3 regions of the Enterobacter sp. FW301-JW81 genome follow, and region 3 is predicted to be linked to each of the others. Evidence: predicted binding sites of a transcription regulator. Region 3 holds the regulator's gene; each other region holds the start of a gene.
What was found. The regulator Fur, encoded in region 3, represses iron uptake genes when iron is present. The targets are predictions, from matches to a motif close to ATAATAATGAGAACNACTATCAA.

Region 1: the regulator Fur is predicted to act here: its motif matches at 8,349-8,371, upstream of AC3WOK_RS12530 (siderophore-interacting protein).
Region 2: the regulator Fur is predicted to act here: its motif matches at 8,884-8,906, upstream of bfd (bacterioferritin-associated ferredoxin).

What each region holds. Positions count from the first base shown of each region.
Region 1 is NZ_JBYTBA010000003.1:317,132-327,337, reverse strand. It holds gene lsrG ((4S)-4-hydroxy-5-phosphonooxypentane-2,3-dione isomerase) at 1-216, shown strand, start outside; gene AC3WOK_RS12565 (dihydrodipicolinate synthase family protein) at 272-1,120, opposite strand; gene AC3WOK_RS12560 (B3/B4 domain-containing protein) at 1,133-1,819, opposite strand; gene AC3WOK_RS12555 (helix-turn-helix domain-containing protein) at 1,862-2,464, shown strand; gene ygjG (putrescine aminotransferase) at 2,550-3,929, opposite strand; gene AC3WOK_RS12545 (methyl-accepting chemotaxis protein) at 4,365-5,885, shown strand; gene AC3WOK_RS12540 (methyl-accepting chemotaxis protein) at 6,222-7,781, shown strand; gene AC3WOK_RS12535 (PadR family transcriptional regulator) at 7,778-8,272, opposite strand; gene AC3WOK_RS12530 (siderophore-interacting protein) at 8,420-9,184, shown strand; gene AC3WOK_RS12525 (DNA repair protein) at 9,185-10,206, opposite strand, start outside.
Region 2 is NZ_JBYTBA010000008.1:170,331-180,536, reverse strand. It holds gene rplF (50S ribosomal protein L6) at 1-139, opposite strand, end outside; gene rpsH (30S ribosomal protein S8) at 152-544, opposite strand; gene rpsN (30S ribosomal protein S14) at 575-880, opposite strand; gene rplE (50S ribosomal protein L5) at 895-1,434, opposite strand; gene rplX (50S ribosomal protein L24) at 1,449-1,763, opposite strand; gene rplN (50S ribosomal protein L14) at 1,774-2,145, opposite strand; gene rpsQ (30S ribosomal protein S17) at 2,312-2,566, opposite strand; gene rpmC (50S ribosomal protein L29) at 2,566-2,757, opposite strand; gene rplP (50S ribosomal protein L16) at 2,757-3,167, opposite strand; gene rpsC (30S ribosomal protein S3) at 3,180-3,881, opposite strand; gene rplV (50S ribosomal protein L22) at 3,899-4,231, opposite strand; gene rpsS (30S ribosomal protein S19) at 4,246-4,524, opposite strand; gene rplB (50S ribosomal protein L2) at 4,541-5,362, opposite strand; gene rplW (50S ribosomal protein L23) at 5,380-5,682, opposite strand; gene rplD (50S ribosomal protein L4) at 5,679-6,284, opposite strand; gene rplC (50S ribosomal protein L3) at 6,295-6,924, opposite strand; gene rpsJ (30S ribosomal protein S10) at 6,957-7,268, opposite strand; gene AC3WOK_RS21450 (prepilin peptidase) at 7,649-8,122, shown strand; gene bfr (bacterioferritin) at 8,106-8,582, opposite strand; gene bfd (bacterioferritin-associated ferredoxin) at 8,655-8,849, opposite strand; gene tuf (elongation factor Tu) at 9,029-10,206, opposite strand, start outside.
Region 3 is NZ_JBYTBA010000005.1:410,365-420,570, reverse strand. It holds gene ybfF (esterase) at 146-919, shown strand; gene ybfE (LexA regulated protein) at 1,048-1,335, shown strand; gene fldA (flavodoxin FldA) at 1,491-2,021, shown strand; gene fur (ferric iron uptake transcriptional regulator) at 2,312-2,758, shown strand; gene chiQ (ChiQ/YbfN family lipoprotein) at 2,866-3,195, opposite strand; gene chiP (chitoporin ChiP) at 3,243-4,640, opposite strand; gene glnS (glutamine--tRNA ligase) at 5,087-6,754, opposite strand; gene nagE (N-acetylglucosamine-specific PTS transporter subunit IIBC) at 6,924-8,945, opposite strand; gene nagB (glucosamine-6-phosphate deaminase) at 9,274-10,074, shown strand; gene nagA (N-acetylglucosamine-6-phosphate deacetylase) at 10,130-10,206, shown strand, end outside.

The DNA.
Region 1 (10,206 bases), on a different contig from region 3:
GAGGGGGCAATCAAGGAGCCCGGGAATCTGCGCTTTGACGTATTGCAGGACCCGAGGGTGAAAACCCGGTTCTTTATCTACGAGGCCTATAAAGACGAAGAGGCGGTGCTGGCGCACAAGAAAACCCCGCATTATCTGGCGTGCGTGGATAAGCTTGAGGAATTGATGTCGGAGCCGCGCAAAAAGCGCAGCTTTGTGGGATTGTTGCCGGAGTAACAGGCGTTATAAAGGTTTTGTAGGCCGGGTAAGCGCAAGCGCCACCCGGCATTTTTCAGGCCAGCTCCAGGCTGACAAATAACTTCGCAAGCGCTTCACGCGGCTCGCCCTGAAGCGACTGTAACGGGAACGGCAATGCAGGTGCAGCCACTTTCCCCATCATCTCTGCCGCCGCCGTGATGACCCGTAAGCTGCCGTAATGACGGAACAATTCCCACAGCGGCTCCAGCCGTTCCGACTCAGCATTATTTCCCGAACGCGCAATCGCCAGCGCCGTCTGAGGGAACAAGCCCGCGAGAACCGAGTACCAGACGTCAAACCCGGCCTGCAGGGCTGAGGCCGCTCGCCAGTCACCGGCGATGCCCAGCGTGACCGTATCAGAAAGACGGGCGCGTACCTGCGACAGGTCCTCCGGCACGCGACCCAGCTTAATGGATCCCACATTCGGCAGGGCCGCGACCGCAAATAACAACTCATCGCTAAACGTAAAACCGGTGGTGGCCGTATTGTCGTAAATACATAGCGGTACGGAGAGCTGGCGCGTTACCGTTTCATAGAGATTAAACGCTTCGTCTTCCGTTAATCGCTGGTACGACACGGGCGCCATCAGCACGCCGGAGACACCTGCCGCCTGCGCGTCGTCAGCCAAACGCAGAATATCGTCCAGCCGTAGCGCGCCGATGCTGACGATAACCGGAATGTCATCAGCATGCGCCACCGCGCAGCGTGCGATCCGGCCGCGCTCTTCAACGGTCAAATAGGCATAGCTTCCCGTTGAGCCGAGAATGCCCAGCGAATCCACGCCGGCGTCGACCACTGGGCGGAGAAGATTGATGAAGGCCTGCTCGTCAAACGTCCCCTCTTTCAGGGGCGTTAATGGAAAGGCGCTTAATCCGCGAAACATCGTGTTGTCCTCTTATAGTTCCAGCAGTTGAACCTGAGCAGTGGCTCCCGGCATCAGCCGCTGCAGGCTATCCACCAGCTCCGCACCCGCCTCTTCCAGCGCCGCAAGCGGCATCGACGGCAGGCTTTCAAGAATAAACCACATGGTTTGCGCCCGACTGTCCAGACGCGTCCGTATCCCCTGGCGCCAGTTCCAGCGGCGGCAGGTGACGCCGAGATCGTCGCGCCAGATAACCTCGCCCGGTTCCGGATGTTCCACCACCGCCTGTCCCTCTTTGAGGGTATCAAACGGCTCGCTGCCGTCGGCCAGCGTCAGACGCGGCGCGCCTGAATAAGCCGCGAGATTTTCTCCGCCAACTGGGATCGCGTAGCGAATACTCACCGCGTTATAGATATCTACCACCGGGTCCAGCGGCGGCAGCGAGCCGTCTTTCAGCACCCGCTTACGCAGGGCGGATGCCGAGCAGGGCGTGCGTTTCGGTTTCGCCCCGAAGGCTTTAAACACCTCATCCCAGCCTGAAAGGTGTGCATCAGCCCATGGCACATCATCATTAAGCATCTGCTGGCAGGCCTGCGCCAGCGCGGCAGCCGCCACCTCCGGGTGGGTAATCGGCGCTGCTTCAACCAGAATGCTCAGCGCCCGAAAGCCGGGGGCAATCCCGGCAAGACGCGAGTCTATTGACGGCGTAACGAGAGACATAAATAATCCTGTATTGACTGTTTTATACCATGGTAGTGACCAATGACTGATAAAGTCAATATAATGACTGCACAGGGTGCCGACGTTGCCCAAGTAAGCCTGGCCGTGGCGAACCGCATCCGCAACTGGCGGAAAGAGAAAAAACTGTCGCTGGATGAGCTGTCCCGCCGCGCCAGCGTCAGCAAAGGCATGCTGGTGGAGATCGAAAAGGGCGCAGCCAATCCCAGCATCGCCATTTTGTGCAAGCTGGCCGCCGCGCTCGGTATCTCAGTGGCGGATATCGTTAACGTCTCCAGCGAGCCGCAGGTGCACGTTATCGAAGAGGCCGCGATTCCGGTGCTGTGGCAGGGCGCACGGGGCGGTTACGCCAGGCTGCTGGCGGGCACCGCGGGTCCGGATATGATTGAGCTATGGCAGTGGGAGATGCAGCCGGGAGAGCGCTTTACCTCTTCGGGGCATCCGGCGGGAACCTTTGAGCTGCTGCACGTGAACGAAGGTATGTTAACCCTGACGGTGGACGAGACGGTAACGCAGGTGGCTGCCGGGGCGTCGGCGGTGGCGAAAACGGAAGCCGCGCACGGCTATGCCAATGAAGGCGATACTGTACTTCGCTTCACCATGACGGTGGCGGAGTTTCACCGATAAAAAGCAGCCCGGTGGCGCTACGCTTACCGGGCCTACAGATGCAGTATTTGGTAGGCCGGGTAAGCGTAGCGCCACCCGGCGTTGATTACGCCTCTTCCACGCTCACGCGCAGCGCTGCCAGCGCTTTGCGTGCCGCTTTCAGCACCTGCTCACACTGCTCAATGGTCAGCGTCAGCGGCGGTTCGATGCGGATGGTTTTCGAGTTGTTCAGCGTGCCTGCCACCAGCACCCGCTGGCGGAACATCTCGCTCGCGAAGCTGTAGCCGATTTCGTTATCAACAAACTCAATGGCCATCAGCATCCCTTTGCCGCGCGCCTCCTGAACCAGATCCGGATATTCACGCCCCAGCTGGCGGAAGCCGTCCAGCAGCATGTCGCCTTTCTGCTCGGCCTGCGCAGGCAGGTTTTGCTCCAGCAGCACGTTGATGGTCGCCAGCGCCGCCGCACAGGCCAGCGGGTTGCCGCCAAAGGTGGTGGTATGCAGGAACGGGTTGTCGAACAGCACCGAGAAGACCTCTTCTGTCGCAACCGTCGCACCAATCGGCATAACGCCGCCGCCCAGCGCTTTCGCCAGGCATAAAATGTCCGGCTGAACGTTCTCGTGCTCGCAGGCAAACATCTTGCCGGTGCGCCCCATCCCGGTCTGGACTTCGTCGAGGATCAGCAGCGCGCCAAACTCATCGCACAATTGACGCACGGCAGGCAGATAGCCCGGCGGGGGGAGGATCACGCCGCCTTCTCCCTGGATAGGCTCCAGGATCACCGCGGCCACGTCATCGCCGGTTTTACGGCATTCAGTCAGCACGGTGCGCATGGCGTTAATGTCGCCGAACGGCACGTGGCGGAAGCCCGGCAGCAGCGGCATAAACGGTTTGCGGAAGGTGGATTTGGCGGTAGCGGACAGTGCGCCCAGGGACTTACCGTGGAACGCGCCGCTGGTGGCGATAAAGGTGAATTTCCCGCGCGGCGACTGGTACGCTTTGGCGAGCTTAATCGCCGCTTCGACCGATTCCGTGCCGCTGTTGCTAAAGAAGCTGTATTTCAGTTTGCCGGGCGTTAAGGCTGCCAGCGTTTTTGCGAGCATGGCGCGAAGCGGGTCGAGCAGCTCCTGGCTATGGAGAGGTTGTTTCGCAAGTTGATTCTGTACGGCGGAAACCACAACTGGATTACGGTGCCCCACGTTGAAAATGCCAAAACCACCCAGGCAATCGATAAACTCCTGTCCCTGGGTGTCGACAAGCGTGTTAAGACTCCCCGCTTGCCACTCTACGGCTCCGTAATCCCCGCCGGCGGTAACAGATTTGCGATACTCCAGAAAACCAGGATTGACATGCTCTTTAAAGTAATCGATGACCTCTCGGTTAAGTTGTTTCATCTCCTCATGATCGAGCGTTCGCTTTTCAATGAGATTCAGTGCGTGCGCGGTACAGGCAAGAGCCGAGGCGCTGGAAGGTAACCTGTTCAAAATGTGCTCCCGGGGATCGCGTATCACATGATACTGAGTTAAGTATTGCAGGGATTACGCCACTTCAGATGCCTTAACGAAAATCGGGATAAACGCCAGGTTAAAATAATGTTGCGCAATATTTAATCATGCCGATACAACCGAAACGGGATTTAGCGGGACACGGCAGAGCGCATCAAGAAGGGATGAAAGGGGCGGATGCACTAAACCAGTGCACGTGCTGCGACTTTAGCGAGCGTTAACCAATCCTACTTTGTGGGTAATTTCTTACCGAAAGTATTTGAAATCAATGAATTATAAAATCGTATAAAAAGTATGGTTTAAGTCAAATCTGCGATCTTCATCAAGTTTAACAACTAAAGATAAATTGTTTACCGCCGAAATAACAATGACCCACAAAATTAACATTCAAATAACCTGCAAGGGATGCCCACGATGTCCTCTCCAACCTATGTCACCCAGAATGAATATCCTCTGGACGATGACACCACCTTAATGTCTACCACAGACGTCCACAGCTACATTACCCACGCCAACGACACTTTTGTGCAGGTGAGCGGCTACCAGCTCGATGAGCTGACGGGCCAGCCGCACAATATGGTGCGCCACCCTGATATGCCAAAGGCCGCGTTTGCCGATATGTGGTACACGCTGCAGCAGGGCGAACCCTGGAGCGGGATCGTCAAAAACCGGCGTAAAAACGGCGACCACTACTGGGTGCGTGCTAACGCGGTGCCGATGGTGCGCCGCGGGCAGGTGACGGGCTATATGTCGATCCGCACGAAGGCCACAGCGGAAGAGATTGCCGCCGTGGAGCCGCTCTACCGGGCGCTGAATGACGGGCGCTGTAAAAAACGTATTCATAAAGGGCTGGTGGTGGGAAAGGGCTGGCTGGGTAAACTGCCGGCCATGCCGCTGCGCTGGCGCGTGCGCGGCGTGATGGCGGCGCTCTTTGCCCTGCTCGCCGCCTCGCTGGTCGCGACCAATGCAGGCTGGACGCCGCTTGCCGCTGCCGCGGTGGTGATGCTGCTGGGGACGCTGCTGTTTGAGCAACAGATTGTCCGGCCTGTAGAGAATGTGGCGCGACAGGCACTGAAGGTCGCAACCGGTGAGCGCAACAGCGTGCAGCATCTGAACCGCAGCGACGAGCTGGGGCTGACGCTGCGCGCGGTAGGGCAGCTGGGCCTGATGTGCCGCTGGTTGATCAATGACGTCTCGAGCCAGGTGGTGAGCGTCCGCGACGGCAGCGACAGGCTGGCGCAGGGCAATGAAGATCTCAACGATCGTACGCGTCAGACCGTGGCCAACGTGCAGCAGACCGTCGCGACAATGAACCAGATGGCCGCTTCCGTTCAGAGTAACTCTGAAACCGCCGCCGAGGTGGATAAACTCTCGGTCGCCGCCAGCGGCGCGGCGACGAAAGGTGGCAACGCGATGCAGACCGTCGTCAAGACCATGGATGACATCGCCGACAGCACGCAGCGAATTGGCTCGATTACGTCCCTGATTAACGATATCGCTTTCCAGACCAATATTCTGGCGCTGAATGCGGCCGTTGAGGCGGCAAGGGCAGGCGAGCAGGGGAAAGGCTTTGCCGTGGTCGCGGGCGAAGTTCGCCACCTCGCCAGCCGCAGCGCCAGCGCAGCGAATGATATTCGTAAATTGATTGATGCCAGCGCCAGCAAGGTGCAGTCCGGCTCTGAGCAGGTTCACGCCGCAGGCCGAACGATGGATGATATTGTCGAGCAGGTGAAAAACGTGACGCAGCTGATCGCCCAGATTAGCCACGCGACGTCCGAGCAGGCAACCGGGCTGTCAGAGTTAACCCGCGCGGTGGCCGAGCTCGACAGCATCACGCAGAAAAACGCCGACCTGGTCGAGGAGAGCGCGCACATTTCTGCGATGGTGAAACACCGCGCCGGACGTCTCAAGGATGCCGTAACCGTGCTCCATTAAACCGCGATGTTCCAGAAAAGCCGTGTATACCGTAAGGCATACGCGGCTTTTCTATTCTATAGATGTGACTATTAATGTAGTTTGTTGTTAACTTAATATTAAATAACTAAAAAAAGTGCCTCAGTTATTTATTCCCGCCTAAGTCAATTCTTCAGAATGCTATTTCGAAAAAGCCCCGTCAGGTGGTCTGGTAACGATCGATGGAGCAATATTAATAGTCTCTACCTATCCATTGTGAGGGTTATGAAATAAAAAAACGATCAAAGTCATAAAGTTAGCGAATTCGTTACCGATAACAGCGATCGTCTGAGAAATAATCACATCGATGGAGAAAATATGTTCCTACATGACGTAAAGATCGGCACGAAATTATTTCTGGCGTTTGGGTTCTTTATTGTCCTGATGGCGATCAGCGCAAGCTTGTCTTTGCTGAGTCTGAATCGGGCAAATAATGGGATGCAGTCCATTATTACCAGTGACTATCCAACCACGGTAAAAGCGAACCAGTTAATCGATAACTTCCAGGAATTTATTAGCACTCAACAGCTGATGCTGCTGGACGACCAGGGCACTTATACCGGGCAATCTCAGCAGCACCTGAAAGAGATCAGCGAGCACATCACGGTGATCCTGGGCGAGCTGAACAACGCGCTGCAGGATCAAAAATCTCAGCAGGTGCTGACGGAAATCCGCAGCGTGCGCCAGCAGTATCTGGACTCGCGCTACCGCATTTTGCAGGCGGTGCAGAACAACAATCGTGCGGGCGCTATTCAGGAGATGATGACCACGACCCTCGCCGTGCAGCAGGCTTACAAAGCGAAGGTGAAGGAGTTGATCGCCATTCAAAACAGCGAGATGCAGAGTGCAGGCGCGCAGGTGGAAGGGGATTTCAGGTCTAACCGCCTGCTGCTGATCCTGATCACCCTCTTTAGCGTCGCGGTCGGCAGCCTGATTGGCTGGTTCATCGTGCGTTCTATCACCCGCCCGCTCGGCGAGGCGGTGCATTTTGCAAAAGCGATTTCAGAGGGCGACCTGACGGGCAGCATCACGCCGCACGGCAAAGACGAAACGGGCCTGCTGCTGCATGCGCTGATGGAGATGAAGACGCGTCTGCTGGACATTGTGCAGCAGGTACAAACCGGCTCGGAGAATATCTCCAGCGCAGCCGCGCAGATTGTCGCCGGGAACCAGGATCTGGCCGCGCGCACGGAAGAGCAGGCAAGCTCCGTTGAACAGACCGCCGCCTCGATGGAGCAGATCACCGCGACGGTGAAAAACACGGCCTCGCACACCGGGGAAGCGACCAACCTCTCGGCAGATGCCGCCACGGTGGTCAAAAACAACGGCGAGATGATGAAGCAGGTGACCAGCAAAATGCGCCTGATTAACGAGACGTCGAACCGGATGTCCGACATTATCGACCTGATCGACGCCATTGCTTTCCAGACCAACATTCTGGCGCTGAACGCGGCGGTGGAAGCGGCGCGCGCCGGGGAGCACGGTCGCGGCTTTGCGGTGGTAGCCGGTGAGGTGCGTCAGCTTGCCCAGAAGAGCGCGTCGTCGGCCAGCGAAATCCGCGAGCTGATTGAAAGCTCAACCAGCCAGACCCAGGACGGGATGAACCTGGTCGAGAAAGCGAGCGCGCTGATCAACGGGATGGTGGGCAACGTGGAGGAGATGGATGTGATCCTGCGCGAGATCCGCCAGGCCAGCCATGAGCAGACGGAGGGGATCTCCCAGATCAACAGCGCGATTGGCCTGATTGATGCCACCACCCAGCAAAACTCCGCGCTGGTGGAGGAGTCCGTGGCGGCGGCGGCCTCGCTTAACGAACAGGCGATGCACCTGAAAGAGCTGGTACGCGTCTTCCGCGTGAGCGAGCACGCACCGGCTTAATCCAGCTGGGAGATCTCCAGCGCCGCGCGGTCAATCACCCCGACGATTTGCCTGAGCTGCGCGTCGCTGAGCTCTCCCTGATTCACCTTCAGGTCTAACACCGCTTTGAAGTTATCCAGCGCCCGCTTCATCTGCGGGTTTTTGCGCAGCTGAAAGCCGACGGAACGCGCTTTGATACGCGCCCGTATGTGCTCAAGCTGCTCCTGGTTTTCATCCAGCCACTGCTGGCCCGCAGCGGTAATCGTAAATCGCTTACGCCCGCTCTCTTCTTCCGTAATAGCGATAAACGTCTGATCCTGAAGATAATCCAGGGTCGGATAGATCACCCCAGGACTGGGAGTGTAATTCCCCTGCGTCAGGTTCTCTATCTCTTTGATCAGCTCATAGCCGTGGCTCGCGCTGCGGGTCAGGATGTCCAGAATCACCAGCCGCAGGTCGCCGTGGCCAAAAAAGCGCGGTCGGCGCCCGCCGCCGTCGTGTTCGTGTCGCATAATATGCCCTTCAATTTGATATATCTAAACTATATCTAAGATATATTCAGATGCAATCTAAAAGATCTTGCATTTTTTCTTATTAGTAATCATTATCATTTGAAAATTGATTTAGATATATCGTATTCACCAGAGAAGGGGCTAAAAATGGCATCTACCCGTTACCCACAGCGCGTTCGTAATGACCTGCGTTTTCGCGAGCTGACGGTGCTTCGCGTTGAGCGCGCCAGCGCGGGTTTCCAGCGCATTGTTTTAGGCGGCGAGGCGCTGGAGGGCTTTAGCTCCCGCGGTTTCGACGACCACACCAAAGTCTTTTTCCCGGCGCCCGGGGCAACGTTTGTGCCGCCGGTGGTTACCGATGAAGGCATCGACTGGGGCGACGGCGTGCGTCCGCAGGCGCGCGACTATACGCCGCTGTACGATGAGGCCCGTCATGAGCTGGTGCTCGATTTCTTCGTTCATGACGGCGGCATTGCCAGCTGCTGGGCGGTTGAGGCGAAAGTGGGCGACAGGCTGACCATCGGCGGCCCGCGCGGTTCGCTGGTTGTGCCGGAAGATTACGCCTGGCAGCTGTACGTGTGTGATGAATCCGGCATGCCCGCGCTGCGCCGACGCTTAGAGGGCATTGCTAAGCTGCCGGTTCGCCCGGAGGTTCATGCGGTAGTGACGGTTGGAGACGCGTCTTATAAAGAGTATCTGGCGCACCTGAGCGCGTTCGACATCACCTGGGTGGTGGGCCACAGCGAGCAGGCGGTAGCTGACCATCTGGCGGCGCTCAGCGTCCCGGCGGAGGACTACTTCATCTGGCTGACCGGGGAAGGGAAGGTGGTGAAAACGCTGAGCCGTCAGTTTGAAACTGACGCGATTGACCCCCAGCTGGTGCGTGCCAGCGCATACTGGCACGCCAAGTAGTCACGCGGCGGAATCCAGCTGCGCTTCGTTCACCTGATGTTCGAGCGAGGCGCGGACCTCGTGCAGCGCTTTCTCCTGCTGAGCGAAGTACGCTTCCATATTGCTCAGCGACGAGACCAGAAGCCAGGACTCCTCTTTCTCCAGCTCCGCCAGCTCGTTCACTAAAATGTCGATCTGCTCGCGCACCTGCGCCATCTTTTTGCGGATACGTTCCAGATCGTTCAGCCTGTCGCTGGCCATCAGCGGCTCGAAGCCCTGCTGCAGTCGGGCCACCAGAGAGCGAATGGATTTAACGTCGCCGCGCTGCTTCGCCTGGTTGAGCTGCACCATCATCGCGTTGGCTTCTTCTTTCAGGTCGTCTGCCACCAGGTCAGGGTGGCAGAGCTTGCTCGCTTGCCGCCAGAGACGCTTCAGTTCGTTCCGATCTTCTTCCGAGAGATCTTTGCCCTTGCGCAGCCGCACTTCGGCATCGTGATGCTGCTCGCGATATTTTTCGTACTCTTCGTTGGCCTCGTCGCGCGCCTGGCGCGCGGGCTCCTCTTCGCGCGTTAAGCCGCTCTCCAGCTCCAGCGCCTCGGCCAGCAGGTTGGCAATCAGATCGCTTTGCTGCTCCAGATGCTTGCGCGCCTCGGCGGCCTGCACGGAATCCGCAGGCAGATCGCGCCAGCGCTGGGTGAGCGTTGCCAGCACCTCAACCGCCTGCGCCATGTAGCGCTGGCAGCGGCGATAATCTTCCTCGCGACGACGCGCCTCCGCCTGCTGACGCCGCAGGTTCAGCTCCGCCAGGGTTTTACGCAGGGCGAGGATCTGCTGCATCAGGGGACCCAGGCGGGAGAAATAGATATCGTTGAACTCGTCAAGCTGCTGCACCCGCGCGTTGCGGCGGTCTATCAGATCGCGCAGGCGCTCTTCCAGCGCCTTCAGCTCCAGCTTGCTGGCAGCCACCTGCGGGTCGCGCCACGGGGTAACCGCGCGCTGGCCCTGCAGCCAGGCGACGATAGCCGCCATCGCCGCGGTGTAGT
Region 2 (10,206 bases), on a different contig from region 3:
CTGCATGTTTAACTTCAACAGCTTTGTTGAGGGTACGAGTCAGCTCGCCGTTTTTACCTTTGATCGTAATAACCTGACCGTCGATTTTTACATCAACGCCGGCAGGAATAACGACCGGTGCTTTAGCAACACGAGACATTCTTTCCTCCGATTAGGCTACGTAGCAGATAATTTCGCCACCAAGACCAGCCTGGCGCGCTGCACGATCAGTCATAACACCTTTAGAGGTAGAAACAACTGCGATACCAAGACCAGCCATAACTTTTGGCAGCTCATCTTTTTTCTTATAGATGCGCAGGCCTGGGCGGCTGACACGCTGAATGCTTTCTACAACAGCTTTACCCTGGAAATACTTGAGAGTAAGTTCCAGTTCCGGCTTGGTGTCGCCTTCAACTTTAAAATCTTCGATAAAACCTTCTTCCTTCAGCACGTTGGCAATTGCCACTTTCAGCTTGGCGGAAGGCATGGTGACCGCAACTTTGTTCGCGGCCTGACCGTTACGGATACGGGTCAGCATATCCGCGATCGGATCTTGCATGCTCATCTGTCTTTACTCCCGTGATTCAATTGGTAATTACCAGCTAGCCTTTTTCAAGCCTGGCACTTCACCGCGCATAGCGGCTTCACGCAGTTTGATACGGCTCAACCCAAACTTGCCCACATAACCATGTGGACGACCTGTTTGACGACAGCGGTTACGCTGACGAGACGGGCTGGAATCACGCGGCAGAGACTGCAGCTTGAGAACCGCATTCCAACGATCTTCGTCGGAAGCGTTCACATCAGAAATGATCGCTTTCAGTTCAGCGCGTTTAGCGAAGAATTTATCAGCTAAAGCTACGCGCTTTACTTCGCGTGCTTTCATTGATTGCTTAGCCATTCAGTAACCCTACCTTACTTGCGGAACGGGAAGTCAAAGGCAGCCAGCAGAGCACGGCCTTCTTCGTCAGATTTCGCAGTAGTGGTAATGGTAATATCCAAACCACGCACGCGGTCGACTTTATCGTAGTCGATTTCTGGGAAGATGATCTGCTCACGGACACCCATGCTGTAGTTACCACGACCGTCGAAAGACTTAGCGGACAAGCCACGGAAGTCACGGATACGTGGAACAGCAATAGTGATCAGACGCTCAAAGAACTCCCACATGCGTTCGCCACGCAGAGTTACTTTACAGCCGATCGGATAGCCCTGACGGATTTTGAAGCCTGCAACTGATTTGCGTGCTTTGGTGATCAGCGGTTTTTGACCGGAGATTGCTGTCAGGTCAGCTGCTGCGTTATCCAGCAGTTTCTTGTCAGCGATCGCTTCACCAACACCCATGTTCAGGGTGATCTTCTCGACCCGAGGGACTTGCATGACAGAATTGTAGTTAAACTCAGTCATGAGTTTGTTAACTACTTCGTCTTTGTAGTAATCATGCAGTTTCGCCATCGTACTACTCCAAATTACTTGATAGTTTCGCTGTTAGACTTGAAGAAACGGACTTTTTTGCCGTCTTCGAATCTAAAGCCTACACGGTCAGCCTTGCCGGTAGCCGCATTGAAGATTGCAACGTTAGAAACCTGAATAGCAGCTTCTTTTTCAACGATGCCGCCTGGTTGGTTCAGGGCCGGAACCGGCTTCTGATGTTTCTTAACCAGGTTGATACCTTCAACGACGAGTTTGCCGGAAGACAGAACATTTTTTACTTTACCGCGTTTACCTTTATCTTTACCGGTTAACACGATAACTTCGTCATCACGACGGATTTTCGCTGCCATGATTCGCTCCTTAGAGTACTTCTGGTGCCAGAGAGATAATTTTCATGAACTTCTCAGTACGAAGTTCACGAGTTACCGGCCCAAAGATACGCGTGCCGATAGGCTGCTCGCTGTTATTGTTTAAAATAACGCATGCATTACCATCGAAGCGAATGACAGAACCGTCAGGGCGACGAACACCCTTCTTGGTGCGCACCACTACCGCCTTCAGCACATCACCTTTTTTGACCTTACCACGTGGAATTGCTTCCTTGATGGTGATCTTGATGATGTCGCCTACGCCTGCGTAGCGACGGTGCGAGCCACCCAGAACCTTGATACACATTACGCGACGTGCACCGGAGTTGTCGGCGACGTTCAGCATAGTCTGTTCTTGGATCATTTTAGTGCTCCGCTAATGTCAACTACTACCTGAGACTCTAAAATCAGAGCCGTTAAAAAGCCCCATATCGAGGGCGCGGCATTATAACACCGCTTCTGCAATATGGGTAGAAAAAATAAACGGCTCATCGCTGAGCCGTTTATTCGTATTGAGAATGCGTACTGTATTACAGAACCGCTTTCTCTACAACGCGAACCAGCGTCCAGGACTTAGTCTTGGACAGTGGACGGCATTCACGGATTTCAACCTTGTCGCCGATACCACATTCGTTGTTCTCGTCATGTACGTGCAGTTTGGTCGTACGTTTGATGAATTTACCGTAGATCGGGTGTTTCACAATACGTTCGATAGCTACAACAATGGATTTCTCCATTTTGTCGCTAACAACACGACCTTGCAGAGTACGGATTTTATCGGTCATTACGCACCCGCCTTCTGAGTCAGTAAAGTCTTAACGCGTGCAACATTGCGACGCACTTGCTTCAGCAGGTGAGTCTGTTGCAGCTGGCCACTTGCAGCCTGCATACGCAGGTTGAACTGCTCACGCAGCAGGTTCAGCAGCTCAGCGTTCAGCTCTTCAACGCTTTTTTCACGCAGCTCTTTTGCTTTCATTACATCACCGTCTTAGTTACAAAGGTGGTTTTGATAGGCAGTTTCGCTGCTGCCAGGCCGAAGGCTTCACGGGCCAGCTCTTCCGGAACACCGTCCATTTCATAAAGGACTTTGCCCGGTTGGATCAAGGCAACCCAGTACTCCACGTTACCTTTACCTTTACCCATACGAACTTCCAGTGGCTTCTCGGTGATCGGTTTGTCCGGGAATACACGGATCCAGATCTTACCTTGACGCTTAACTGCACGGGTCATTGCACGACGTGCTGCTTCGATCTGACGTGCAGTCAGACGACCACGGCCAACAGCTTTCAGACCGAAAGTGCCGAAGCTAACATCCGTACCCTGCGCCAGACCACGGTTGCGGCCTTTGTGCACTTTACGGAATTTTGTACGCTTTGGTTGTAACATCAGCGACGCTCCTTATTTACGGCCTTTACGCTGCTGCTTTTTAGGTTGAGCAGCCGGTTTTTCCGGTTGTTCAACAGCAGCCATACCACCCAGGATCTCACCTTTGAAGATCCATACCTTAACGCCGATTACACCGTAAGTGGTGTGCGCTTCAGAGGTGTTGTAGTCAATGTCAGCACGCAGAGTGTGCAGCGGTACGCGACCTTCGCGGTACCATTCGGTACGTGCGATTTCCGCGCCGCCCAGACGGCCGCTAACTTCAACTTTGATACCTTTAGCGCCCAGACGCATTGCGTTCTGTACAGCACGCTTCATAGCACGACGGAACATAACGCGACGTTCCAGCTGAGAAGTGATGCTGTCAGCAACCAATTTAGCGTCCAGTTCAGGCTTACGAACTTCAGCGATATTGATCTGTGCAGGAACGCCAGCGATATCCGCTACGACCTTGCGCAGTTTTTCTACGTCTTCGCCTTTCTTACCGATAACGATGCCAGGGCGAGCAGTGTGAATAGTCACACGGATGCTCTTAGCTGGACGCTCGATAACGATACGAGATACAGACGCTTTAGCCAGTTCCTTAGTCAGGTACTGACGTACTTTAAAATCGCTGTCCAGGTTGTCAGCGAATTCTTTGGTGTTCGCAAACCAGGTAGAGTTCCATGGTTTTACAATACCCAGGCGAATACCATTAGGATGTACTTTCTGACCCATTGCTAGTCTCCAGAGTCTCAGCGATCGGACACAACCACAGTAATGTGGCTGGTGCGCTTCAGGATGCGATCTGCACGACCTTTCGCACGCGGCATAATGCGCTTCATGCTTGGGCCTTCATCTACGAAAATTTTCGCGACTTTCAGATCGTCGATGTCAGCGCCATCGTTGTGTTCAGCGTTAGCAATGGCAGATTCCAGTACTTTCTTGACCAATACCGCAGCTTTCTTGTTGGTATAGGTCAGGATGTCCAGGGCCTGCGACACTTTCTTACCGCGAATCAGGTCAGCAACAAGGCGAACCTTCTGAGCAGAAGAACGAGCATGGCGATGTTGAGCTAAAGTTTCCATCTCTTCCTCCTACCTTATTTCTTCTTCGCTTTTTTATCAGCAGCATGGCCGCGATAAGTACGAGTCGGTGCGAATTCACCCAGTTTGTGACCAACCATTTCGTCGGTAACAAAGACTGGAACGTGCTGACGACCATTATGGACAGCGATGGTCAAACCGATCATGTTAGGAAAGATCGTTGAACGACGGGACCAAGTGCGCAGGGGCTTCTTGTCTCCGCTTTCCACCGCTTTCTCTACCTTCTTCAGCAAGTGCAGGTCAATAAAAGGACCTTTCTTGAGAGAACGTGGCATGGCTTATCCTCTAAAATTATTTGCTACGGCGACGTACGATAAATTTATCAGTACGCTTGTTGCTGCGGGTCTTCTTACCTTTGGTCTGAACGCCCCACGGAGTTACCGGGTGCTTACCAAAGTTACGACCTTCACCACCACCATGTGGGTGATCGACTGGGTTCATCGCAGTACCGCGAACGGTAGGACGAACACCACGCCAGCGTGCAGCACCTGCTTTACCCAGAACGCGCAGCATATGCTCAGCATTGCCAACTTCGCCCAGAGTAGCGCGGCAGTCTGCTTCGACTTTACGCATTTCACCAGAACGCAGACGCAGGGTGACATAAGCACCGTCACGAGCAACGATCTGAACGTAAGTACCAGCGGAACGCGCCAGCTGACCGCCTTTACCTGGTTTCATTTCTACGTTATGAACGGTAGAACCAACCGGGATATTGCGCATCGGCAGGGTGTTGCCTGCTTTGATTGCAGCATCAACGCCAGACTGAATCTGGTCGCCAGCTTTCAGGCCTTTAGGGGCCAGGATGTAACGGCGTTCGCCGTCTTTGTACAGAACCAGCGCGATATTCGCGGAACGGTTCGGATCGTACTCAAGACGTTCAACAACTGCTGGGATACCGTCTTTGTTGCGTTTGAAGTCAACAATACGATAAGCCTGCTTGTGGCCACCACCGATGTGACGAGTGGTGATACGGCCATTGTTGTTACGACCACCGGATTTGCTGTTTTTTTCCAGCAACGGAGCAAAAGGTTTGCCCTTGTGCAGCTCAGGGTTAACCACTTTAACTACGTGGCGACGACCCGGAGATGTCGGTTTACATTTAACAACTGCCATTGTATTACTCCTCCGACTTACTCAGCGCCGCCAACGAAGTCCAGATTCTGGCCTTCTTTCAGGGTGACGTAAGCTTTTTTCCAGTCGCTACGACGACCGATACGCTGTCCGTGACGTTTAACTTTCCCTTTAACTACCAGGGTGTTAACGACTTCGACTTCGACTTCAAACAGTTTCTGCACAGCAGCTTTGATCTCTGCTTTGGTCGCGTCTTTAGCAACTTTGAGAACGATGGTGTTTGTTTTTTCCATCGCAGTAGACGCTTTTTCAGAAACGTGCGGTGCGCGAAGCACCTTCAGCAGACGTTCTTCACGAATCATGCCAGCATCTCCTCAACTTGCTTAACAGCATCAGCAGTCATTACGACTTTGTCGAAGGCGATCAGGCTAACCGGGTCGATACCAGTCGCGTCGCGTACGTCAACCTTGTGCAGGTTACGTGCGGCCAGGAACAGGTTCTCGTCCAGCTCACCGGTGATGATCAGCACATCTTCCAGAGCCATGTCTTTCAGTTTCTGTGCCAGCAGCTTAGTTTTAGGCGCTTCTACAGAGAATGATTCGACAACGATCAGACGATCCTGACGTACCAGTTCGGACAGAATGCTTTTCAGCGCGCCGCGGTACATCTTTTTGTTAACTTTTTGACTGTGGTCCTGTGGACGCGCAGCGAAGGTCACGCCACCTGAACGCCAGATCGGGCTCTTGATAGAACCTGAACGCGCACGGCCGGTACCTTTCTGGCGCCATGGCTTTTTGCCAGAACCAGTTACTTCAGCACGAGTCTTCTGAGCACGAGTACCCTGACGAGCACCAGCTGCATAAGCAACAACAACCTGGTGAACCAGCGCTTCGTTGAAATCACGACCGAAGGTAGTTTCGGAAACAGTCAGCGCGCTCTGCGCGTCTTTCAATACTAATTCCATTGCTATCCCCTTACGCCTTCACAGCTGGTTTAACGATCAGGTCGCTACCGGTTGCACCCGGAACTGCACCTTTAACCAGCAGCAGGTTGCGCTCAGCGTCAACACGTACTACGTCCAGGCTCTGAACGGTCACACGTTCGTTACCCAGCTGACCTGCCATTTTCTTGCCTTTGAACACTTTGCCCGGAGTCTGGTTCTGACCGATAGAACCCGGAACACGGTGAGACAAGGAGTTACCGTGAGTAGCGTCCTGGGTACGGAAGTTCCAGCGCTTAACGGTACCAGCAAAACCTTTACCTTTAGAGGTACCGGTTACGTCAACTTTTTTAACGTCAGCAAACAGCTCAACGCTAATGTCCTGACCTACAGTGAACTCTTCGCCTTCAGCAAGACGGAATTCCCACAGACCACGGCCAGCTTCTACGCCAGCTTTAGCGAAGTGACCCGCTTCTGGTTTGGTTACACGGCTAGCTTTTTTAGCACCAGTGGTCACCTGAACAGCGCGGTAGCCATCGTTAGCCAGATCTTTAACCTGAGTAACGCGGTTTGCTTCAACTTCGATTACGGTTACTGGGATTGAAACGCCATCTTCAGTGAAGATGCGGGTCATGCCCACTTTTTTACCGACTAAACCAATCATTGTATCAACCTCTCAATCGCTCGATGACCTGATTAACCCAGGCTGATCTGCACGTCTACACCGGCAGCCAGATCCAGACGCATCAGAGCATCAACGGTTTTCTCAGTTGGCTCAACGATGTCAACCAGACGCTTGTGAGTGCGGATTTCGTACTGATCGCGCGCGTCTTTGTTGACGTGCGGGGAGATCAGAACGGTGAAGCGCTCTTTGCGGGTCGGCAGCGGGATCGGACCACGGACTTGCGCACCAGTGCGCTTAGCAGTCTCGACGATTTCCGCGGTTGATTGATCGATCAGACGATGATCAAACGCTTTAAGGCGGATACGGATTCTTTGGTTCTGCATGAGACCAGAGCTCCAATTATTTTATAAACGAAAATGATTACTCCTCAAACCCATTACGATTGATGGGAGAGTGTAACCGTTCTTACGTAGCTCCCCAATTGGGAGCATTGTTGAGTAACAAAATGAGCTACTCTGGTTCTGATTGAACCCGCCGTCAATTACGACAAGCCCGCGCATTATACGTAAATCTGGGCAAGACGCAAGTGCCGTTTAGAAATTAAGCGCCTGAGGCGCAGTATGCGTAAGGGCGCGCAACTTTTTACGCAATGTATCCCTTCTCAATGCTTTGTCTGGAGTCCCTACGCAATTGTCGTTTTTGTAGATTGCCGGCCAGGCCGATTATAACGAGTATGCGCTCAAACCCTTTTGAGGCCTTTTCCATGTTAACCACTCTCCCCTTTTTGCTGGTCTATTTTTCGCTGACGGCCTTTCTTGTCCGTGCAGATATTCGCTACGGACTGCTTCCCGATAAATTTCTCTGCCCGCTGCTATGGACGGGCCTGCTCTTTCAGCTCTGTGTCCACCCTGATTTTTTGCCGAGTGCGGTAGTGGGTGCGATGGCTGGATATATCGGCTTTGCCGTTATTTACTGGGGGTATTGGTTTATCTGCCGGCGTGAAGGGATGGGATATGGCGATGTAAAATACCTGGCGGCGCTTGGTGCATGGCATGGCTGGTGCATGCTGCCCACGCTGGCGTTACTCGCTGCGCTTATGGCGCTACTTAGCATTCTTGTGCTTTCGTTTCTCACCCCTGATAAGGGGGTATTAAAAAACCCACTGCCTTTTGGGCCATTTCTGGCAGCAGCGGGTTTAGGCGTAGGCTGGAAGACGGTGGTTACTCTTCCACTTTAATCTGCGACTGAAGGTAGTTTTGCAGGCCGATTTTAGAAATCAGATCCAGCTCCGTTTCCAGCCAGTCAATGTGGCCTTCTTCATCGGCCAGGATCTGGATCATCATATCGCGGCTGACGTAGTCATGTACGCTGTCGGCATAGGCAATGGCTTCACGCAGATCTTTGGCGCCTTCAAGCTCCAGCCTAAGGTCGGAACGAAGCATCTCTTCGACATCTTCTCCAATGCCCAGCTTTCCGAGATCCTGCAGGTTAGGAATGCCTTCAAGGAATAAAATACGCTCGATATATTTATCAGCGTGTTTCATTTCATCAATCGACTCATGGTACTCAACGTCGTTTAAACGCTTAAGTCCCCAATTTTTGAACATTCTTGCGTGAAGAAAGTACTGGTTGATTGCGACAAGCTCATTTCCCAATAATTTATTGAGATAACTTATGATTTTAACATCACCTTTCATTATATAGTCCCTCCGCTTCCACTCATTGAAGCGTAGATCGGGCTACAGGGATGTCAAAAAAAAGATAGGTGCTTACGCGATCTCTTTGTATTCCGGGATCTGCATCAATTCGTCCTGCATAATCTCTCGCGCAGCACGTACACATTTACCGCATTGATTTCCAACCGGAACAAACTTGCGAAGCTGCTGAAATGACTGAGGCTGAAACTGGCGAACGGCCTGACGTATTTTTTTGTCGCTTACACCATTACATAAACAAACGTACATAGAGACTCCCGTTCAAAATATGCGCAAAGTGTAAGTGAGAATGGTTATGATTACAATAGCACAAGCGCCGGAATACGGGGCGGGAGCGGGCAAAAAATGCGAAATTTTGTGACAGACTTTTAGCGGCAGAAAACAAAAAAGGACGCCGAAGCGTCCTTTTTTTATTCGGGGATAATTAATTAGCCCAGAACTTTAGCAACAACGCCCGCGCCAACGGTACGGCCGCCTTCACGGATTGCGAAACGCAGACCGTCGTCCATCGCGATTGGGTGGATCAGAGTCACAACCATCTTGATGTTGTCGCCTGGCATTACCATCTCAACGCCTTCTGGCAGTTCGATGGTACCGGTCACGTCAGTTGTACGGAAGTAGAACTGTGGACGGTAGCCTTTGAAGAACGGAGTATGACGGCCGCCTTCGTCTTTGGACAGGATGTACACTTCAGATTCGAACTTGGTGTGTGGCTTGATTGAGCCTGGCTTCGCCAGTACCTGACCACGTTCGATTTCTTCACGTTTGATACCACGCAGCAGAACACCAACGTTCTCACCAGCACGGCCTTCGTCCAGCAGTTTGCGGAACATTTCAACGCCAGTACAGGTAGACTTCGCAGTCTCTTTGATACCAACGATTTCAACTTCTTCACCAACTTTGATGATACCGCGCTCTACACGACCGGTAACAACGGTACCACGACCGGAGATGGAGAATACGTCTTCGATTGGCAGCAGGAATGGCTTGTCAATCGCACGCTCTGGTTCTGGGATGTAAGAATCCAGGAAGCCAGCCAGTTCGATGATTTTCGCTTCCCACTCTGCTTCGCCTTCCAGCGCTTTCAGAGCAGAACCACGAACGATTGGGGTATCGTCGCCTGGGAAATCGTACTGAGACAGCAGTTCACGAACTTCCATCTCTACCAGTTCCAGCAGCTCTTCGTCATCAACCATGTCGCATTTGTTCAGGAACACGATGATGAAAGGAACGCCTACCTGACGACCCAGCAGGATGTGCTCACGAGTCTGAGGCATTGGGCCGTCAGTCGCAGCAACAACCAGGATCGCGCCGTCCATCTGCGCAGCACCGGTGATCATGTTTTTAACATAGTCGGCGTGGCCTGGGCAGTCTACGTGTGCGTAGTGGCGAGTCGGGGTGTCGTATTCAACGTGGGAAGTGTTGATGGTGATACCACGAGCTTTTTCTTCTGGTGCGTTATCGATCTGGTCGAATGCACGAGCAGAACCACCGTAGGTTTTTGCCAGAACGGTAGTGATTGCAGCAGTCAGGGTAGTTTTACCATGGTCAACGTGGCCGATAGTACCAACGTTGACGTGCGGTTTTGTACGTTCAAATTTTTCTT
Region 3 (10,206 bases):
TGGGATTATAGGGTCAAATCCCAACAGCGGATAGCGTCAAACCTGGTTGGCAGCAAAAGTCAGATTAAACTGGAACCTTGCAGCCGGGCGGCAGAATGGTCAACATGATACCCTAACCTGACATACGTAAAAAAAGAACTTTGCCATGAAATTGAATACCCGAGCGCAAACTGCACAATCGCCGAACAATAATTCTCCCATCGTACTGGTTCACGGGCTTTTTGGCAGCCTGGATAACCTGGGCGTGCTGGCGCGCGATCTGGTTACCGATCACGATATTTTACAGGTCGATATGCGCAATCACGGTCTTTCCGGGCGTTCAGACGAGATGACCTATGCCGCGATGGCACAGGATCTGCTGGATACGCTGGACGCCAACGGCCTGCAGAAGGTGACGCTCATCGGGCATTCAATGGGCGGCAAAGCGGTGATGGCCCTGACGGCGCTTGCGCCGGAGCGTATTAACGGCCTGGTGGTAATTGATGTTGCGCCCGTGGATTATGACGTCCGCCGACACGACGAGATTTTTGCCGCCATCAATGCGGTTACTGAAGCGGGTGTCGCGACCCGCCAGCAGGCGGCTGCGGTCATGCGTGACCATCTTGATGAAGAAGGCGTTGTGCAATTCCTGCTGAAGTCATTTGTTGACGGACAATGGCGTTTTAACGTGCCGGTGCTCTGGGAGCAGTACAACAATATCGTTGGCTGGGAAACGGTACCTGCCTGGCCACACCCTACCCTCTTCATTCGTGGCGGTAACTCTCCTTATATTACCGACGCGTACCGCGACACCTTGCTGGCACAATTCCCGCAGGCGCGCGCCCACGTGATTGCCGGGGCCGGACACTGGGTTCACGCAGAAAAACCTGACGCCGTGCTGCGCGCCATTCGCCGCTATCTCGCTGATACTGCGAATTGATTAAAAAGAGAGCGACTGGAAGGCTGCGGGCTTCCAGTCGTTGGCGTGCCGTTTTTGGTGATGTATGATGGCGCGCTTATCGCCCGGGCATTAGCAGGGCGGCGTGTTTCCCCCGAAGTCTCAGAATCATGGCCAAAGAACAAACGGACCGTACGACACTAGATCTGTTCGCGAATGAACGTCGACCGGGACGACCCAAGACGAATCCGCTTTCGCGCGATGAACAGCTGCGTATCAATAAACGCAACCAGCTTAAACGCGATAAAAATCGTGGGCTTAAGCGTGTCGAACTGAAGCTTAACGCCGACGCCGTCGATGCGCTTAACGAGCTGGCTGACGCGCGAAATATCAGCCGCAGCGAGCTCATTGAAGAGATGTTGATCGCCCAGCTTGAGACGTTACGCAGCCAGGCATAAGTCTGAAAATCCCCTTTATCGCCCTTTTCATGTAGCACGGAGTGCAGTCCTGCGCGATAGCTGTTTCCGCAGGGTTGCCAGTTCTGCTATTATTGCCCTTATCCGTGGCCGAATTGCGCCACCATACTATTAAGTTTCAAGAGGTTATTTTACTCATGGCAATCATCGGCATTTTCTTTGGCAGTGATACCGGCAATACCGAAAATATCGCAAAAAACATTCAAAAACAGCTCGGTAAAGACGTTGCTGATGTGCATGACATCGCCAAGAGCAGCAAAGAAGATCTCGAAGGCTATGACATTCTTCTGCTGGGTATTCCAACGTGGTACTACGGTGAAGCCCAGTGCGACTGGGATGATTTCTTCCCGACGCTGGAAGAAGTCGACTTCAACGGTAAGCTGGTCGCCCTGTTTGGCTGCGGCGATCAGGAAGACTACGCCGAGTACTTCTGTGACGCGCTGGGGACTATCCGCGACATCATTGAGCCGAATGGCGCAGTGATCGTTGGCCACTGGCCAACTGCCGGTTACCACTTCGAAGCGTCTAAAGGCCTGGCCGATGACGATCATTTCGTGGGTCTGGCCATTGACGAAGACCGCCAGCCAGAGCTGACGGCAGAGCGCGTTGAGAAATGGGTTAAGCAGATCCGTGAGGAACTGCACCTGGACGATATTCTTAACGCCTGATTTTTATCGCGGCGCAGCGGCGGCTGCGCCCGTGCTCCAGGTCAAACCGATTAAATTAATCGCTACAATCTTTTAACTTTTTCGCCCAGACCTGTACAATGTCTCCCTGATAAACGTGGTTTTCCATTGAGCAAGTTTGTTGGTGATACCACGTTTTTATAAGCATATTTTGCCTGAGACTTGCAGTTTTCATTTAGCCATGGCAGTTCTATAATGAGACGCATTATCCCGGGTGCATTTTCTGTCACTTCCTACAGAAGTGAATCGTTTAGCAACAGGACAGATTCCGCATGACTGACAACAATACCGCATTAAAGAAGGCTGGCCTGAAAGTTACGCTTCCTCGGTTAAAAATCCTCGAAGTGCTTCAGGGTCCAGACAATCACCATGTCAGTGCGGAAGACCTCTATAAACGTCTTATCGACATGGGTGAAGAGATTGGGCTGGCTACCGTCTATCGCGTGCTGAACCAGTTTGATGACGCGGGCATTGTTACCCGTCATAATTTCGAAGGTGGTAAATCTGTTTTCGAACTGACCCAGCAGCAGCACCACGATCACCTGATCTGCCTCGATTGCGGCAAGGTCATTGAATTTAGCGATGATTCCATTGAATCACGCCAGCGTGAAATCGCCGCGCGTCATGGCATCCGCCTGACCAACCACAGCCTGTACCTTTACGGTCACTGCGCTGAAGGCGACTGCCGCGAAGATGACCACGCGCACGACGCAAAATAATCAGTCTTCATACTCTGAGCCAGCCGCAAGGTTGGCTTTTTTTTCGCCTGTTTTCAGGTATAAAAAAGCCCGGTAAGCATAGCGCCACCGGGCATGGTAACAGCAGGTTAGTTACTGTTATTGCTGCGGATCTCTTTCCAGATCTGGTCGCAACGCTTCGCCACTTCCTGATCGTTACCGGTTTTACGCGCCTGGATACAGGCCTGGTAATCCATCACGCGAACATTTTCCTGCGTTGCGAACTGCTCATGCGCCTTCTCTTTTTTCAGCACATTCAACACGCTCTGGCAGGCCTGAATTTTCTCCGGCGAGCCTTCAGCGGTATTGATGCACGCGCTATAGGCCTCCTTCAGCCGGGAATCTTCTTTAGGCGCCTGGCTCTGAGAACACGCCACCAGCCCCGACGCCAGCAGCGCGACAATTACGATTTTTTTCATCATGTGCAGTCTCCGGTCCGGCGGGCGCTAACCCGCCGGACGATTCATCAGAAGATGGTGAACGGTGCGATAACCATGAATTTCACGTCACGTTCATCCTGGAAGATGTTGCCGTAACCGCCCGCATAGCTCGGGATATCGGAGTGGTTGTCATACTGGGTGAAGTGCAGTTTGAACATCGTGCCTTTCGCGCGGCCATCCTGCAGGGTATAGATAGCATCCAGGCTGTAGGAGGACTCTTTCAGGCGATAGTTTGGATCGTAATAGGCGTCCGGTGTTGCCATATCGGCAGGTTTTGCATCCCAGGCGTAAGCGTAAGAGGCACCCACGGCCCAGCCAGGCAGATTCCAGTTTTTGAGGTCATACATTGCGCCGAAGAAGACCGCTTTCTCGCCGTCGGCGTTGAAGTCGGAACGGTTATCCCACCAGATATCAAGACGGCCGTTGGACGATGCATAGGTCGGGGTCATACGCTGCAGGAAGTACCCCTGCTGCCCTTCCGCCTTCACCCACGTGCCTTCCAGGCGCAAATCAACCTGACCGACCTTGTAGCCAAAGGTCAACGCCTGCAACCACGCGGTACCGTCATAAATATCATTGACGCCACCGTTGCTGACCTTGTCGCGCGTGCCGTAGAACTGGTAGCTGGTGCTCAGCGGGCTACCCGCAACATCAAACTTATAGCTGGCCTTGGCAAAATACTGATCGACATAACCTTGCGCCTGGCCAAATGCGGCTTCGAGAACCAGATCGTTTTTGAAGTCGTATTTCGCACCCAGCGAGTGCAGATAATCTACTTTGGTTTTCTTATCGTTCTGGTAGAACTTGTCCATTTCGATGTGCCATGGTGCTTTATACTCGTTGGTCCACATATAAGAGAAGCTCAACGCACCCGCATCACCGTAGTCAAAGTTCGCCCCGGCTTCTGCCCCCTGATAGGTACCCGGCATAAAGCTCCAGTGCGGTGCTAACAGCGTCTGGCCGGTTGGCTGAATATAGCCACCGCGCGCCCATACCGGGCCGTATTTAAATTTCGCTGCGGCCTTATAAAGGCTGATTCCGCTCTTATCCCCGGACCAGTCTTCTTTATAAGCTTTGTTGCTGGAGGAGAAGGCAATTTCGTTCGGGTGGCCGCTGTCGCCGTTTTCCGCCATTTCGATTGCGGTGAACGCAGCAATATCCAGACCGAACATATCCGCGGCATAACCCGACTGGAAGTCCAGGTTGGCGTTCCAGGTGGAGTGAGAAAGGTTAGTTTTGTATTTGTCTTCAGTGACGTCTTTACGGTCACGTTCACGCTGCCAGTAATAAATACCGCCCGTGAGGGTAGAATCTTCGATGAAACCCGCGGCTTTCGCCTCTGGTGTAACGACCAGGCCCGACATTGCTGTCACACCGGCAATAGCCAGCGCCAGCGCACTACGTTTGCCACTGAACGTACGCATAGATTATTCCTCTTTGACGAATTAAAACGCCTGAAACGGCGAAAATAAAAAAGACCAAATGGTCAGGGGTAGTTATAAATACCCTCGAATTAACTACCGTCTTTAGGTTATTTTTCGCGACGCGAATTATCAATGCTTTTCAGCGGACAAAAGTCAGGATTATGACGAAGTGCACATAATTGGTAGTGCTTTGTAACATTTACCGGAGGGCGAGATTTGGCGGGGCAAGCCATTAAATTTCAGAGGGTAAGATCGTTAATTGCTGTTACTTTTTACAAATTGCGTATTGATGATAAAAAACAAACTTTTTTCAGAAAAATAAGTAGCACCACATTGACCTGATATTTTCCACGATATTATTACCCCCCTGCTTTAACGATATGATCGTTAAATAAAAAAACGCCGCAATAAGCGGCGTTTGTCTCTCATTGACCAATGCAGCGTTATTATTCGCCGATTTTGGTCCAGGTATCACGCAGACCCACGGTACGGTTAAATACCGGTTTTTCCACCGTGCTGTAACGGCTGTCCAGGCAGAAGTAACCTTCACGCTCGAACTGGAACGCTTTACCCGCTTCAGCGGCTTTCAGGGAAGGCTCCGCATAACCCTGCTTGATCACCAGAGATTCCGGGTTGATGGTCGCCAGGAAGTCTTCAGCAGCACCCGGGTTAGGCACGCTGAACAGACGATCGTACAGACGAATTTCCACCGGCAGCGCGTGGGATGCGCTCACCCAGTGAATAACGCCTTTCACCTTGCGGCCGTCCGCCGGATCTTTACTCAGCGTTTCAGCGTCATATGAACAGAAGATGGTGGTGATGTTACCTTCCGCGTCTTTCTCTACGCGCTCTGCCTTGATGACGTAGGCATTACGCAGACGCACCTCTTTACCCAACACCAGACGCTTGTACTGCTTGTTGGCTTCTTCGCGGAAGTCAGCACGGTCGATCCAGATTTCACCGCTGAACGGCACGTCGCGGCTGCCCATTTCCGGTTTATTCGGATGGTTAGGCATGGAGACCAGCTCGCTTTCACCCTGCGGATAGTTCTCGATAACCAGCTTCACCGGGTCGATAACCGCCATCGCGCGCGGTGCGTTTTCGTTGAGGTCTTCGCGAATGCAGGATTCCAGAGAAGCTATTTCAATGGTGTTGTCCTGCTTGGTCACGCCGATACGTTTGCAGAACTCACGAATAGACGCGGCAGTATAACCACGACGACGCAGACCAGAGATGGTCGGCATACGTGGGTCATCCCAGCCCTCAACGTGCTTGTCGGTGACCAGCAGGTTCAGCTTACGCTTGGACATCACGGTGTATTCCAGATTCAGACGAGAGAACTCGTACTGACGCGGATGCACGGGAATGGTGATGTTATCCAGTACCCAGTCGTACAGACGACGGTTGTCCTGGAACTCCAGCGTACACAGGGAGTGCGTAATGCCTTCCAGCGCATCGCTGATGCAATGGGTGAAGTCGTACATCGGGTAGATGCACCACTTGTTACCGGTCTGGTGGTGTTCAGCAAATTTAATACGGTACAGCACCGGATCGCGCATCACGATGAACGGAGACGCCATATCGATTTTGGCGCGCAGGCAGGCTTTGCCCTCTTCGAAGCCACCGGCACGCATTTTTTCAAACAGCGCCAGGTTCTCTTCAACGCTGCGATCGCGGAACGGGCTGTTTTTTCCCGGAGCGGTCAGCGTTCCGCGGTATTCACGGATCTCGTCAGCAGACAGCTCGTCGACATACGCCAGACCTTTGTTGATAAGCTCTACCGCATAGGCGTACAGCTGATCAAAATAGTCAGAGGAGTAGCAGATATCGCCAGACCAGTTGAAGCCCAGCCATTGCACGTCGTTCTTAATGGACTCAACGTATTCGATGTCTTCTTTTACTGGGTTGGTGTCATCGAAACGCAGGTTGCACTGTCCCTGATAGTCCTGGGCAATGCCAAAGTTCAGGCAGATAGATTTTGCATGCCCGATATGCAGGTAGCCGTTCGGCTCCGGCGGGAAGCGGGTATGAATTGTGGTGTGCTTACCACTGGCCAGATCTTCATCGATGATCTGACGAATAAAGTTACTCGGGCGGGCTTCTGCCTCACTCATCGTGGATTCCTCAAAGCGTAAACAACGTATAACGGCATATGATCTTATAAGCCGGACGTAGTGACAACCCTTAAAACGGCTCTGAAGAAAATAATGGGGGCATTTGCTGCAAAAAAAAGCGGCGGAGGATAACCCCCGCCGCTTAAGGCATGACTCTACTCAGGAGCGATTACTTGCCTTTAATCTCATACAGAGGCGTTTGACCCGCAACAACCTGACCTTTCGCCTGAATGACCAGGCCACTGAAGTCATCGATGTTGCTGCAAACCACCGGGCTTATCATGGAGCGCGCGTTGGCGTTCAGGAAGTCCAGATCCATTTCCAGAACCGGCTGACCAGCCACAACTTCAGCGCCCTCTTCCACCAGGCGAGTAAAGCCCTGACCGTTCAGCGCAACGGTATCGATACCCATGTGGACAACGATCTCCGCGCCATTTTCGGTTTCGAGGCAGAACGCGTGGTTGGTGTTGAAGATTTTCACGATGGTACCGGCAGCAGGAGACACAACGGTTTTGTCCGTTGGTTTCACCGCAACACCGTCACCGACCGCTTTGCTGGCGAACGCTTCATCAGGTACCTGCTCAATCGCAACGACCTCACCGGTCACGGGAGACACCAGCGCGGCAACCGTTTTGGCATTAGGTACCGCCTGCGGTTTCGCAGCTGCAGGAGCGGCAGCAGGCGCAGCGCTTGCTTCAGCGGCTGCAACCGGGCCGGTCGTTTTCATTGCGTTGGCAATTTTTTCCGCAACGAAGCCGACGATGATCTGCACGCTGGTTTTGTTCAGGCGGATAACACCGGACGCGCCCAGGCGTTTCGCCAGCGCTTCGTTCACCAGAGAAGAATCTTTCACGTTCAGACGCAGACGGGTGATACAGGCATCAATACCGGTCAGGTTGTCAGAACCGCCAACTGCGGCAATGTACTGACGCGCCAGACCTGATACGTCCTGCTCCTGAGCACCGCTCACGTTCACATCCTGACCATCCGCTTCGCTACCGGCCACGGCCAGTTCACGACCCGGGGTCATCAGGTTGAATTTGGTGATAGTGAAACGGAACACCATGTAGTAGATCGCGAAGAACACCAGACCTTGTGGGATCAGCATCCACCAGTGGGTTGCCAGCGGGTTACGGGAAGAAAGCACCATATCCACCAGACCCGCACTGAAGCCAAAGCCCGCAATCCAGTGCATGCTTGCCGCGATAAACACGGAGATACCGGTCAGCACAGCGTGGATCACGTACAGTACAGGCGCCACGAACATGAAAGAGAATTCCAGCGGCTCGGTGATACCGGTGAAGAAGGCCGCAAACGCGCCCGCCATCATAATACCCAGCACTTTCGCTTTGTTTTCTGGACGCGCGCAGTGGTAGATCGCCAGCGCAGCGCCTGGAAGACCAAACATCATGATTGGGAAGAAGCCTGCCTGGTAACGACCGGTAATACCGACAACCGCTTTACCTGCTTCGATGGACTGTGCGCCACCCAGGAAATTAGGAATATCGTTAATACCCGCAACGTCGAACCAGAACACGGAGTTCAGCGCGTGGTGCAGACCAACCGGGATCAGCAGACGGTTGAAGAACGCGTACACGCCCGCACCGACGGAGCCCAGTTTCTGGATGTGTTCACCGAAGTTCACCAGACCGTCAAAGATAACCGGCCAGATGTACATCAGGATGAACGCAACGAAGATCATCACAAAGGAGGTCAGAATAGGCACCAGGCGACGACCGCTGAAGAACGACAGCGCTTTTGGCAGCTCTACGCTACTGAAGCGGTTGTACAGTTCGGCAGAGATGATACCCACAAGGATACCGACAAACTGGTTGCTGATCTTACCGAATGCCGCCGGAACCTGGTCCGCCGGAATTTTTTGGATCATGGCCACCGCTGCAGGCGAGCAGAGAGTGGTTAACACGAGGAAACCGACAAAACCGGTCAGCGCAGCGGCACCGTCTTTGTCTTTGGACATACCGTAAGCCACACCAATCGCAAACAACACGGACATGTTGTCGATAATGGCGGAGCCAGACTTGATAAAGAACGCCGCCAGCGCGCTGGTGTTACCCCAGCCGTTGGGGTCGATCCAGTAGCCGACACCCATCAGGATGGCTGCGGCAGGCAGCGTGGCGACCGGCACCATCAGTGCGCGACCAACCTTTTGTAAATAACCTAGAATACTCACTTTCTTCCCCCTATGAGACCCCGTTTAAGGCATGTTCTCAGCTCTGTTTTTTATTGTGTCACGAACTATATATACAGTTGATGATTCACTGGCATTGTGAGTGTGTGAAAAATTAATTCGTATCGCAAATTAAACGCGTACTTTTTGTGATTTTTGTCACCAAATATCGTTTATCACCCTCCCTTTCACTGGCTAACAACGAAAACTTATTTTATCATTCGAAAAATCAAGACGGATTGATCCGGCCTGAAAGGTTCCAGGTTACGCTTAAGCATCAGGTTCCGATAGCCATCCGCCCACTCTTCTACTTTAACTCTTGAGGTGAACAATGAGACTGATTCCCCTGGCAACTGCTGAACAAGTCGGCAAATGGGCCGCTCGCCATATCGTTAACCGCATTAACGCGTTCAAACCGACCGCCGATCGTCCTTTCGTCCTTGGCCTTCCGACGGGTGGCACACCGCTGACCGCGTATAAAGCCCTGGTGGAGATGCACAAAGCAGGCCAGGTTAGCTTCAAACATGTCGTGACCTTCAATATGGACGAATACGTCGGATTACCGAAAGAACATCCGGAAAGCTACCATAGCTTTATGCACCGCAATTTCTTTGATCACGTTGATATTCCGTCTGAAAATATTAACCTGCTGAATGGAAACGCGCCGGATATTGACGCAGAATGCCGTCAGTATGAAGAAAAAATCCGTTCCTACGGTAAAATCCACCTGTTCATGGGCGGTGTAGGCAACGACGGTCATATCGCGTTTAACGAACCGGCGTCCTCTCTGGCTTCCCGTACGCGTATTAAAACGCTGACCCATGACACGCGCGTGGCAAACTCCCGCTTCTTTGACGGTGACGTTAACCAGGTTCCAAAATACGCCCTGACCGTAGGCGTAGGCACCCTGCTGGATGCCGAAGAGGTGATGATTCTGGTCCTGGGCGGCGTGAAAGCGCAGGCGCTGCAGGCTGCCGTTGAAGGCAACGTGAACCATATGTGGACCATCAGCTGCCTGCAGCTGCATCCTAAATCAGTCATCGTTTGCGACGAGCCGTCCACGATGGAGCTGAAGGTGAAAACGCTGAAATACTTCAACGAGTTAGAAGCTGAGAACATCAAAGGTCTGTAATTGAATAACCGCCTCTTCATCAAGAGGCGGCCGCTTTTTTTAACCGGGGGTCGTTATGTACGCTTTAACCCACGGTCGGATTTATACCGGCCATGATATTCTGGATGACCATGCGATTGTTATCGCCAATGG